Azoarcus olearius: one gene and its partner. The protein of the gene in region 1 interacts with the protein of each later gene in a pairwise test. Links are inferred from orthologs where the notes say so. Each region holds a gene or a part of one and is shown on either strand. Other genes may lie near its edges.

The links. Proteins that work in one complex are often made in the same cells at the same time.
Region 2: the proteins of dqs_RS19170 (region 1) and dqs_RS08250 interact in binary tests that used the Escherichia coli proteins (3 or more experiments, as listed by UniProt). The link is inferred for Azoarcus olearius from one-to-one orthologs.

The regions. Positions count from the first base shown.
Region 1 is NZ_CP016210.1:4,185,741-4,190,595, reverse strand. What follows is about bases 940-3,822. They hold dqs_RS19170 (ATP-binding cassette domain-containing protein), read left to right. Parts: upstream 940-1,356; coding sequence 1,357-3,288; downstream 3,289-3,822. Other genes in these bases: dqs_RS19165 (HD-GYP domain-containing protein), read right to left, coding at 3,303-3,822; dqs_RS19175 (hypothetical protein), read right to left, coding at 940-1,289. Also shown: dqs_RS19185 (DUF2917 domain-containing protein), read left to right, coding at 1-6; dqs_RS19180 (2-hydroxychromene-2-carboxylate isomerase), read left to right, coding at 36-641; more of dqs_RS19175, read right to left, coding at 666-939; more of dqs_RS19165, read right to left, coding at 3,823-4,463; bifunctional phosphoserine phosphatase/homoserine phosphotransferase ThrH, read left to right, coding at 4,676-4,855. UniProt on the Escherichia coli protein: Genetic data indicate it may be involved in ribosome assembly or function.
Region 2 is NZ_CP016210.1:1,784,933-1,790,123, reverse strand. The notes cover bases 895-4,306. They hold dqs_RS08250 (2-oxoglutarate dehydrogenase E1 component), read right to left. Parts: upstream 3,927-4,306; coding sequence 1,095-3,926; downstream 895-1,094. Other genes in these bases: gltA (citrate synthase), read right to left, coding at 4,086-4,306; odhB (2-oxoglutarate dehydrogenase complex dihydrolipoyllysine-residue succinyltransferase), read right to left, coding at 895-1,043. In the rest of the region: more of odhB, read right to left, coding at 1-894; more of gltA, read right to left, coding at 4,307-5,191. UniProt on the Escherichia coli protein: E1 component of the 2-oxoglutarate dehydrogenase (OGDH) complex which catalyzes the decarboxylation of 2-oxoglutarate, the first step in the conversion of 2-oxoglutarate to succinyl-CoA and CO(2).

The sequences.
Region 1 (4,855 bases):
CTATAGTTCGAGGAATGGGTCGTCAGGAAGCCGTCATGCAGCGTCCGTCCATGGAGTTCTGGTTCGAGTTCGCCAGCACCTATTCCTATCTCTCGGTGATGCGGGTCGAGCAGGCCGCGGCGGCCGCGGGTGTGGAGGTGCGGTGGCGGCCTTTCCTGCTCGGCCCGGTGTTTCTCGCGCTCGGGTGGAACGATTCGCCGTTCAACATCTACCCGCCCAAGGGGCGTTACATGTGGCGCGACCTCGCGCGGCTGGCGGATAAATACGGGCTGCCGTTCCGCATGCCCAGCCAGTTCCCGCGCAGCGGCGTGCTCGCCGCACGGGTGGCGCTGATCGGTGTCGAACAGGGCTGGGTGGCGCCTTTCGCGCGCGCGGTGATGACGGCCAACTTCGCCGAAGACCGGCCGATCGGCGAACGGCCCGTGATCGAGGACATCCTGAGCGGGCTCGGGCTGCCGGCGGAGGCGGTGCTGGCGGCTGCGCTCACCGACGACAACAAGCTCGCCTTGCGCCAGCAGACCGAACGCGCGGCCGAACTGGGCCTGTTCGGCGCGCCCAACTTCCGTGTCGGCGAGGAGCTGTTCTGGGGTAACGACCGGCTCGAGGACGCGCTGGCGTGGGCGTGCAACGCTGCTAACTGACGCGGCCGGGCCGGCCACGCAGGGTCAACGCCCGCCGGCGTCGCGGGCCTTCTTCTCTTCGTACTCGCGGATGCGCTCTTCGTAGCGCGCGCGGTCGCGCGCCGACTGCTCGGCACGCCGGGCCGCCTCGGCCTCGGTCGCGCTGCGCTCGCGGGCGCGCTCGGCGTCGCGCGCGGTGCGTCCGGCGCGGGCTTCGGCCTCGGCACGTTCCAGCGCGCTGGCGCGTTCGGCCCGGGTGGCCTCGGCTTCGGGCGCAGGGCGGACGGTCGCATCGCCTGCGGCCGAGGGCGCCGACGGCTGCATCGGCGCGTCGGTTCGGCTGCGGCCGGTTTCGGCGGCGGCGCGCTGGCGTTCGGCGAGGTCGAGCTTGCGGGCTTCGGCTTCGAGCGCGCGCGCCTCGCGGATGGTTTCGAGTCGCGCCTGCTTGGCCTGGTCGATGCAGCGGTTGACCAGCACGCGCCGGTAGCACTGCGGCTCCTCGCTGGCGAAGGTCGATTCCGCCTTGTCGCGCAACGCTTTCGCTTCGTCCTTCAGGCGGGCGCTGCGCGCGCTGTCCGATTCGCCGCCGGCAGCATCGGCGGCCTGCGCCAGCGGCGCGGCAAGGGTGAGCAGCAGGCAGAGCAGCGTGACGGCGGGACGAGCAGACATGCGGGTCGGAGGGCGCGTAAGGGGATGCGTAGAATAACGCCTTTGCTCCCCAGCGCGGTTTCCGTTCGTGATCAGTTTTCGCAACCTCCGTCTGGCGCGCGGCGCCAGAACGCTCATCGAAGGCGCCAGCCTGCAGATCCACCCCGGCTGGAAGGTCGGCCTGACCGGCGCCAACGGCAGCGGCAAGTCCAGCCTGTTCGCGATGCTGCGCGACCAGCTCCATCCCGACCAGGGCGACCTCGACATGCCGCCGGGCTGGGTGATCGCGCACGTCGCCCAGGAAACCCCGGGCCTGCCGCAGCCGGCGATCGACTACGTGCTCGACGGCGACGCCGAGCTGCGCGAGGTCGAGAGCGCACTGGCGAAGGCGGAGGCGGAGCACGACGGCAGCCACATCGGCGAACTCCATGCCCGCCTGCACGAGATCGGCGGTTACGCCGCGCGCGCCCGCGCCGCCGCGCTGCTCGACGGTCTCGGCTTCCTGCCTGCGGACATCGAGCGTCCGGTGGCGGATTTCTCCGGGGGCTGGCGGATGCGCCTGAACCTGGCGCAGGCGCTGATGTGCCGCTCCGACCTGCTGCTGCTCGACGAACCGACCAACCACCTCGACCTCGACGCGGTGATCTGGCTCGAGGCCTGGCTGCGCGACTACCGCGGCACGCTGCTGCTGATCTCGCACGACCGCGAGTTCCTCGATGCCTGCGTCACCCACGTCGCCCACATCGAGCAGCAGAAGCTCACGCTCTACACCGGCGGCTATTCGGATTTCGAGCGCCAGCGCGGCGAGCGCCTGATCCAGCAGCAATCGATGTTCGAGCGCCAGCAGCGCGAGATCGCGCACATGGAGGACTACATCCGCCGCTTCCGCGCCAAGGCCACCAAGGCGCGCCAGGCGCAGAGCCGCATCAAGGCGCTGGAACGGATGGAGCGCATCGCCGCGGCCCACGTCGATACGCCGTTTTCCTTCAGCTTCCGCGACTGCCCGGCGGCGCCCGATCCGCTGCTGCAGATCGAGGACGGCGCGGTGGGCTACGGCGGGCGCACGGTGCTCGATCGCATCGTGCTCACGCTGCGCCCGGGTGAGCGCGTCGGCCTGCTCGGCCGCAACGGCGCGGGCAAATCGACGCTGATCAAGCTGCTGTCCGGGCAACTGGCCCTGAGCGCCGGCCGCCGGCTGGAAGGCAAGGGGCTGGCGACCGGCTATTTCGCCCAGCACCAGCTCGAAACCCTGCGCCCGGAAGAATCGGCGCTGCAGCACATGACCCGGCTCGACCCGGCGGCGCGCGAGCAGGACCTGCGCGACTACCTCGGCGGCTTCGATTTCCGCGGCGACGGCGTCGGCGGCACCTCGACCCCGGCGACCACGCCGTGCGCGCCGTTTTCCGGCGGCGAGAAGTCGCGCCTGGCGCTGGCGCTGCTGATCTGGCAGCGGCCCAACCTGCTGCTGCTCGACGAACCGACCAACCACCTCGACCTCGAAATGCGCCATGCGCTGACCCTGGCGCTGCAGGACTACGAGGGCGCGATGGTGCTGGTGTCGCACGACCGCGCGCTGCTGCGCGCCACCTGCGACCGCTTCCTGCTGGTCGATGACGGCCGCATCCAGCCCTTCGACGGCGATCTCGACGACTATCGCGACTGGCTGGCAGCGCGCCGCGCCGAAGCGGCCGCAGCGGCGCAGTGCCCTGACCAGGCCGCCGACAAGGCGGCGCGCAAGGCCGACCGCGCCCAGGCCGCGGCAGACCGCCAGGCGCGGCTGGCGGCGCGCCGGCCGCTGGTGAAGGAACTGGACCAGCTCGAGAAAAAGCTTGCCGGCTGGAATGGCGAGAAGAAGCTGCTCGACGCGCGCCTTGCCGACCCCACGCTCTACAGCGGCGGCGACAGCGCGCAATTGCAGACCCTGCTCAAGCGCCAGGCCGAACTCGCCGGCTGGATCGACGAGGCGGAACTGCGCTGGCTGGAGATCTCCGAGGCGCTGGAGGCGCTGCCGGCCGACTGAACGCCGGCCGCGCCTTACTCCGGCAGCCAGTGCCGGGGATCGATGCCCCAGTTCTCGAAGGCTTCGTAGCCGGTGATGCGGTCGGGTGCGTGGCGCAGGTCCACCACCTCGGGCGTCAGATAGTGGCCCTTGACGTGGTGGATGACCTTCACTACCGGTTGCAGCAGGCGGTCGCTGTGCTGTTGCTGCACCACCGCGAGGCGGCCGCTTTCCAGCCGCACCAGCGAGCCGGTCGGGTAGATACCGATCGCACGGATGAAGGCCTGCACCAGCTCCGGCTTGAAGTGGAACTTGCTCCACTCCAGCAGCTTGCGCAGCGCCTCCGTCGGCGGCATGCCCTTGTGATAGACGCGGTTGGAGGTGATCGCGTCGTACACGTCCACGATCGCGCCCATCTGGCCGTAGAGGCTGATTTCCTCACCCTTCAGCTTGTTCGGATAACCGGTGCCGTCGTAGCGTTCGTGGTGCTGGGCCGCGACGTCGAGCGCGATGTCGCTGACGCCCGGGGTGTCGAGCAGGATCAGCTTGCTCTGCACCACGTGGTTTTTCATCTTGTCGAACTCGGCGTCGGTGAGCTTGGCCGGCTTGTTGAGGATGTCGTCCGGCACCTTGGCCTTGCCGACGTCGTGCAGCAGCGCGCCGATCGCGATCTCGCGGATGATCTCGCGCGGCAGTTCGAGCGCGCGCGCGAACGCGGTCATCAGCGCGCACACCGACACCGAATGCAGGAAGGTGTAGTCGTCGTGCTGCTTCAGGCGGGCCAGCGGCAGCAGCGAATCCGGCTGGCGGAAGATCGACTCGACGATGTTCTCGACCAGCGGTTCGATCTGCTCCATCTCGATCTGCTTGCCGAGGCGGACGTCGCCCATCATGTCGCGCACGATGCGGTGCGCCTCGGTGTGGAGCGCGCGGGCGGGCGGCAGGCGGCCCGGCGCCACAAGGGGCAGGGCGGGTGCGGCGCCGGTCGCGATCGCTTCCAGCTTTTCGTCGACGACGTGCGCCGCTTCTTCCCGCGTCGGCGCATCGGCCACATCGAGACCGCGTGAGGTGTCGATGTACAGCTCGTGCACGCCGGTCGCGCGGATGCGCGCGACGACGGCCGCGTCCTTCACCGCAAAGCGGTTGCGCACGAAGTTGTGCTCGATCCAGCCGCAGTTGAGGTCGTGGATGTACATGCCCGGCTGCAGTTGTTCGATCGGGATGAGTTTGATCGCGGACACGTCGGGAGCGAGAGGGAGAAGGACGGAAGCGCAGTATGGTGGCCGGCGCCAGCCGCGGCAGCGGCCGCCGCGCGGCGGCCGAGAACTCTGCCACGGCGCGGCTCAAATCGGAGCCCGGCTGATAGAATCCCGCCCTTCCGTTTCCATCTTGTTCCCAGGAGCGCGCGGTGCGTATCGTCTGTCTCGACCTCGAAGGTGTGCTGGTTCCCGAAATCTGGATCGAATTCGCCGAGCGCACCGGCATCCCCGAACTGCGCCGCACCACGCGCGACGAGCCGAACTACGACACCCTGATGAAGTACCGGCTCGACATCCTGGCCAGCAAGAAGCTCGGCCTGCCGGACATC
Region 2 (5,191 bases), 2.4 Mb from region 1 along the record:
TCCTTGGTGGCGTGGATGCCGAGGATGGCGGACTGCGGCGGGTTGATGATCGGGGTCGACAGCATCGAACCGAACACGCCACCGTTGGAGATCGAGAAGGTGCCGCCGGAGAGTTCTTCCAGCGACAGCTTGCCGTCCTTGGCCTTCTGGCCGAACTCGGCGATCTTCTTCTCGATGTCGGCGATCGACATCGATTCGGCGTCACGCAGGATCGGCACGACCAGGCCACGCGGCGAACCGACCGCGATGCCGATGTCGATGTAGCCGTGGTAGACGATGTCGTTGCCATCGACCGAAGCGTTCAGGATCGGGAACTTCTTCAGCGCGGCCACGGCGGCCTTGACGAAGAAGCCCATGAAGCCCAGGCGCACGCCGTGGGCCTTCTCGAACTTGTCGCCGTACTGCTTGCGCAGCGCCATCACCGGGGCCATGTTCACTTCGTTGAACGTGGTGAGGATGGCGTTCTCGTTCTTCGACTGCAGCAGGCGCTCGGCGATGCGGGCGCGCAGGCGGGTCATCGGCACGCGCTCTTCCGGACGCTCGCCGGCGATCACCACGGCCGGGGCCGCAGCAGCGGCAGCCGCCGGCTTGGCGCTGGCGCCCACGGCGTCTTCCTTGGTGACGCGGCCGCCACGGCCGGAGCCGGCCACGTCGCCCGCGGCGATGCCCTTCTCTTCAAGGATCTTGCGCGCAGCCGGGCTGGCGGCGCCAGCGGCGGCGGACGGCGCGGCAGCGGGGGCGGCCGGCGGCGGGGTCACCGCCTGCACGGGCTCCGCGGCCTTGGCGCCGCCGGCGGCGGCCTTGGCTTCGGTGTCGATCTGGGCGATCAGTTCGCCGGACGTCACAGTGCCGCCGTCGCCCTTGATGATCTTGACCAGCACGCCATCGGCCGGGGCCGGGGTTTCCAGCACGACCTTGTCGGTCTCGATGTCGATCAGGTTCTCGTCACGGGTGACCGCGTCGCCTTCCTTCTTGTGCCAGGTGACCAGCGTGGCTTCGGAAACGGACTCGGACAGCTGCGGCACTTTCACTTCGATCAGCATGAAATACTCTCCCCTTGTTATTCGGAGTCTTTCGTTGTCATTGAGCGCGGATCAGTCCTGGATCGGACCGAAGGCGTTTTCGATCACGGCCTTCTGCTGCGCGTTGTGCTTGGCGTAGTAGCCCACCGCCGGCGAAGCGGCCGCCGGGCGGCTGACCAGCAGCAGCTTGTGCTTCGGACCGAGCACGTTCACCAGGTGCTGACGCGAGGCCAGCCAGTACCACGCACCCTGGTTGCGCGGCTCTTCCTGGCACCAGACCACTTCCTTGGCGTTCGGGAACTGCGCGATCGCGGCGGCGAAGGCTTCGGCCGGGAACGGGTAGAGCTGCTCGATGCGGACCAGCGCGGTGTCCTTGATCTTGTTCTCGCGGCGATGGGCCAGCAGTTCGTAGTAGATCTTGCCCTGGCACAGCACCACGCGCTTGACCTTCTTCGGATCGAGCTTCTCGACTTCCGGGATCACGGTCTGGAAGCGGCCGGCAGCCAGCTCGTCCATCGACGAGATCGCTTCCTTGTGACGCAGCAGCGACTTCGGCGTGATGATGATCAGCGGCTTGCGCACGCGACGCAGCATCTGGCGACGCAGCAGGTGGAAGATCTGGCTCGGCGTGGTCGGGACGCAGACCTGCCAGTTGTTCTCGGCCGCGTTGTTCATGAAGCGTTCGAGGCGGGCGGAGGAGTGCTCCGGACCCTGACCTTCATAGCCGTGCGGCAGCATGATCGTGAGACCGCACAGACGGCCCCACTTCGACTCGCCGGAGCTGATGAACTGGTCGAGCACGACCTGGGCGCCATTCACGAAATCGCCGAACTGCGCTTCCCACACCACCAGTTCGTTGGGCTCGGCGGTGGAATAGCCGTACTCGAAACCGAGCACCGCTTCTTCGGACAGCACGGAGTCGAAGCACTGGAAACCGGCCTGGCCATCCTGGATGTGTTCGAGCGGCTTGAAGGTGCCTTCGTCCCAGCGCTCGCGCTTCTGGTCGTGCAGCACCGCGTGGCGGTGGAAGAAGGTGCCGCGACCGACGTCTTCACCCGAGATGCGCACCGCGTAGCCTTGCGCCAGCAGCGAGGCGTAGGCGAGGTTTTCGCCCATGCCCCAGTCGAGCGGCAGTTCGCCACGGCCCATCGCCGCGCGGTCCTCGATGATCTTCTTGACGCGCGAGTGCAGCGTGAAGTTGGCCGGGACTGCGGTCAGGCGCTCGGACAGGCGCTTGATTTCCTGCACCGGGATCGCGGTGTCCGCGTCGTCGGTGTAGGGCTGGTTGAGGAACGGAGTCCAGTCGACCGCGAACTGGCGGTTGTGGCCGGACAGCACCGGGTTGTACAGCAGCTCGCCCTTGTCGAGGTGCTCGCGGTATTCCTGGATCATGCGATCCGGTTCGTCGCTCTTGAGCGTGCCTTCGGCAACCAGGCGGTCGGCGTAGAGCTTGCGGGTGCCCGGGTGCTGCTGCACCTTGCGGTACATCAGCGGCTGGGTAACCATCGGCTCGTCCTGCTCGTTGTGGCCGAGCTTGCGGAAGCAGACGATGTCGACCACCACGTCCTTCTTGAACTGCTGGCGGAATTCCACGGCCAGCGCGGTGACGAAGGCCACCGCTTCCGGATCGTCGCCATTCACGTGGAAGATCGGCGCCTCGACCATCTTGAAGATGTCGGTGCAGTACAGCGAGGAGCGGTAGTCGCGCGGGTCGGAGGTGGTGAAGCCGATCTGGTTGTTCACCACGATGTGCACCGTGCCGCCGGTGCCGTAGCCGCGGGTCTGCGAGAAGTTGAGCATTTCCTGGTTCACGCCCTGGCCGGCCACGGCGGCGTCGCCGTGGATCAGCACCGGGATGACCTGGCTCTTCTCGGTGTCCTTGCGGCGGACCTGGCGGGCATACACCGAACCCTCGACCACCGGGTTGATGATTTCCAGGTGGGACGGGTTGAAGGCGAGCGTCAGGTGCATCGGACCGCCCGGGGTCATGACGTCGCTGGAGAAGCCCATGTGGTACTTGACGTCGCCGGCGGACAGATCGGCAGCTGCCTTGCCTTCGAATTCGGAGAACAGCATCTTCGGCGACTTGCCGAGGGTGTTCACCAGCACGTTCAGGCGGCCGCGGTGGGCCATGCCGATGACGACTTCCTGGGCGCCGAGACCGCCACCGACGCGGATGATCTCGTCCATCGCAACGATGGTGGATTCACCGCCTTCGAGCGAGAAGCGCTTCTGGCCGACGTACTTGGTGTGCAGGTAGCGTTCGAGGGTTTCGGCCGCGGTGGTGCGCTCGAGGATGCGCTTCTTCATCTCGACCGAGAACTTGGGGGCGCCGCGCACGCTCTCCAGACGGCTCTGGATCCAGCGCTTCTGCTGGATGTCGGAGATGTACATGTACTCGGAGCCGATCGACCCGCAGTAGGTCTGGCGCAGCGCTTCGAGGATTTCACGCAGGCTGGCGTGTTCGGTGGAGAAGCCGTGGAAGGAGCCGACGTTGAAGCTCTTCGACAGGTCGGCTTCGGTAAAGCCGTAGTAGGACGGCTCCAGTTCTGCGATCTGCGGGCGCTCGGTGCGCTTGAGCGGATCGAGGTTGGCCCAGCGGTTGCCGAGGAAGCGGTAGGCGTTGATCAGCTGCAGCGTGGCGACCTGCAGCTTGTCTTCGCCACCCGCGGCGACCACGGTGCGCACCGGGCCGCGCTTGGCCATCTGCTCGAACGCGGCGATGACCGGGCCGTGGGCGACGTCGCGCACGGCGGCGCCGGCCTGGCTCTGCAGGTTGTCGAAATAGGTCCGCCATGCCTCCGGCACGGAAGCCGGGTCAGCGAGGTAGTTCTCGTAAAGTTCTTCGATGAACGGTGCGTTGGCACCGAACAGATGGGACGTGTTCTGTAGTTGCTTCATCATGATGAAAGCCACCTGTGGTGTTCTGGTTCCCTGCTTGCGGCAATTCGGAGTCGGCGAAAACCGGCACCAGACGTCGAAGGAAAAACGGGATGGCGACACAAGGCCACCATCCCGCGACGGCTAGAACCGGGATAGCCTCCCTCCCCTCTCCATCGTCTCTTACGGACGCTGTCCGATGACCGGAACGTCGCGACGTGCCGCGCCGATGTACAGCTGGCGCGGACGGCCGATCTTGTATTCCGGATCGGTGATCATTTCTTCCCACTGGGTGATCCAGCCCACCGTGCGCGCGAGCGCGAAGATGCAGGTGAACATGGAAGTCGGGATGCCCAGCGCCTTCTGCACGATGCCCGAGTAGAAGTCGACGTTCGGGTAGAGCTTCTTCTCGACGAAGTACTCGTCTTCCAGCGCGATCTTTTCGAGTTCCTTGGCCAGCTTGAACAGGCGGTCGTCTTCGAGGCCGAGTTCGGTCAGCACGTCGTTGCAGACCTTGCCCATCAGCTTGGCGCGCGGGTCGAAGTTCTTGTAGACGCGGTGGCCGAAGCCCATCAGCTTGAAGCTGTCGTTCTTGTCCTTGGCACGCTTGATGTACTCGCCGACGCGGGACACGTCGCCGATTTCTTCCAGCATGTTCAGGCAGGCTTCGTTCGCGCCGCCGTGCGCCGGGCCCCACAGGCAGGCGATACCGGCCGAGATGCAGGCGAACGGGTTGGCGCCCGAGGAGCCGGCCAGACGCACCGTGGAGGTGGAGGCGTTCTGCTCGTGGTCGGCGTGCAGCGTGAAGATGACGTCGAGCGCGCGCACCAGCACCGGGTTCGGCTTGTACTCCTCGCACGGCGTACCGAACATCATGTGCATGAAGTTCGACGTGTAGTCGAGGTCGTTGCGCGGGTACATGAACGGCTGGCCGGTGTTGTACTTGTAGGCCATGGCGACGATGGTCGGCAGCTTCGCGATCAGGCGGTTGATCGAGACGTTGCGGTGCTCCTGGTCGGAGAAGTCCATCGCGTCGTGGTAGAACGCGGACAGCGCGCCGACCACGCCCACCATGATCGCCATCGGGTGGGCGTCACGGCGGAAGCCGTTGTAGAAGCGGGTCAGCTGGTCGTGCACCATCGTGTGGCTCTTGATGGTGTTTTCGAAATCCAGCTTCTGCGCCGCGTTCGGCAGTTCGCCGTTCTTGAGCAGGTAGGCGACTTCGAGGAAGTTGCACTTCTCGGCGAGTTGCTCGATCGGGTAGCCGCGGTACAGCAGTTCACCCTTGT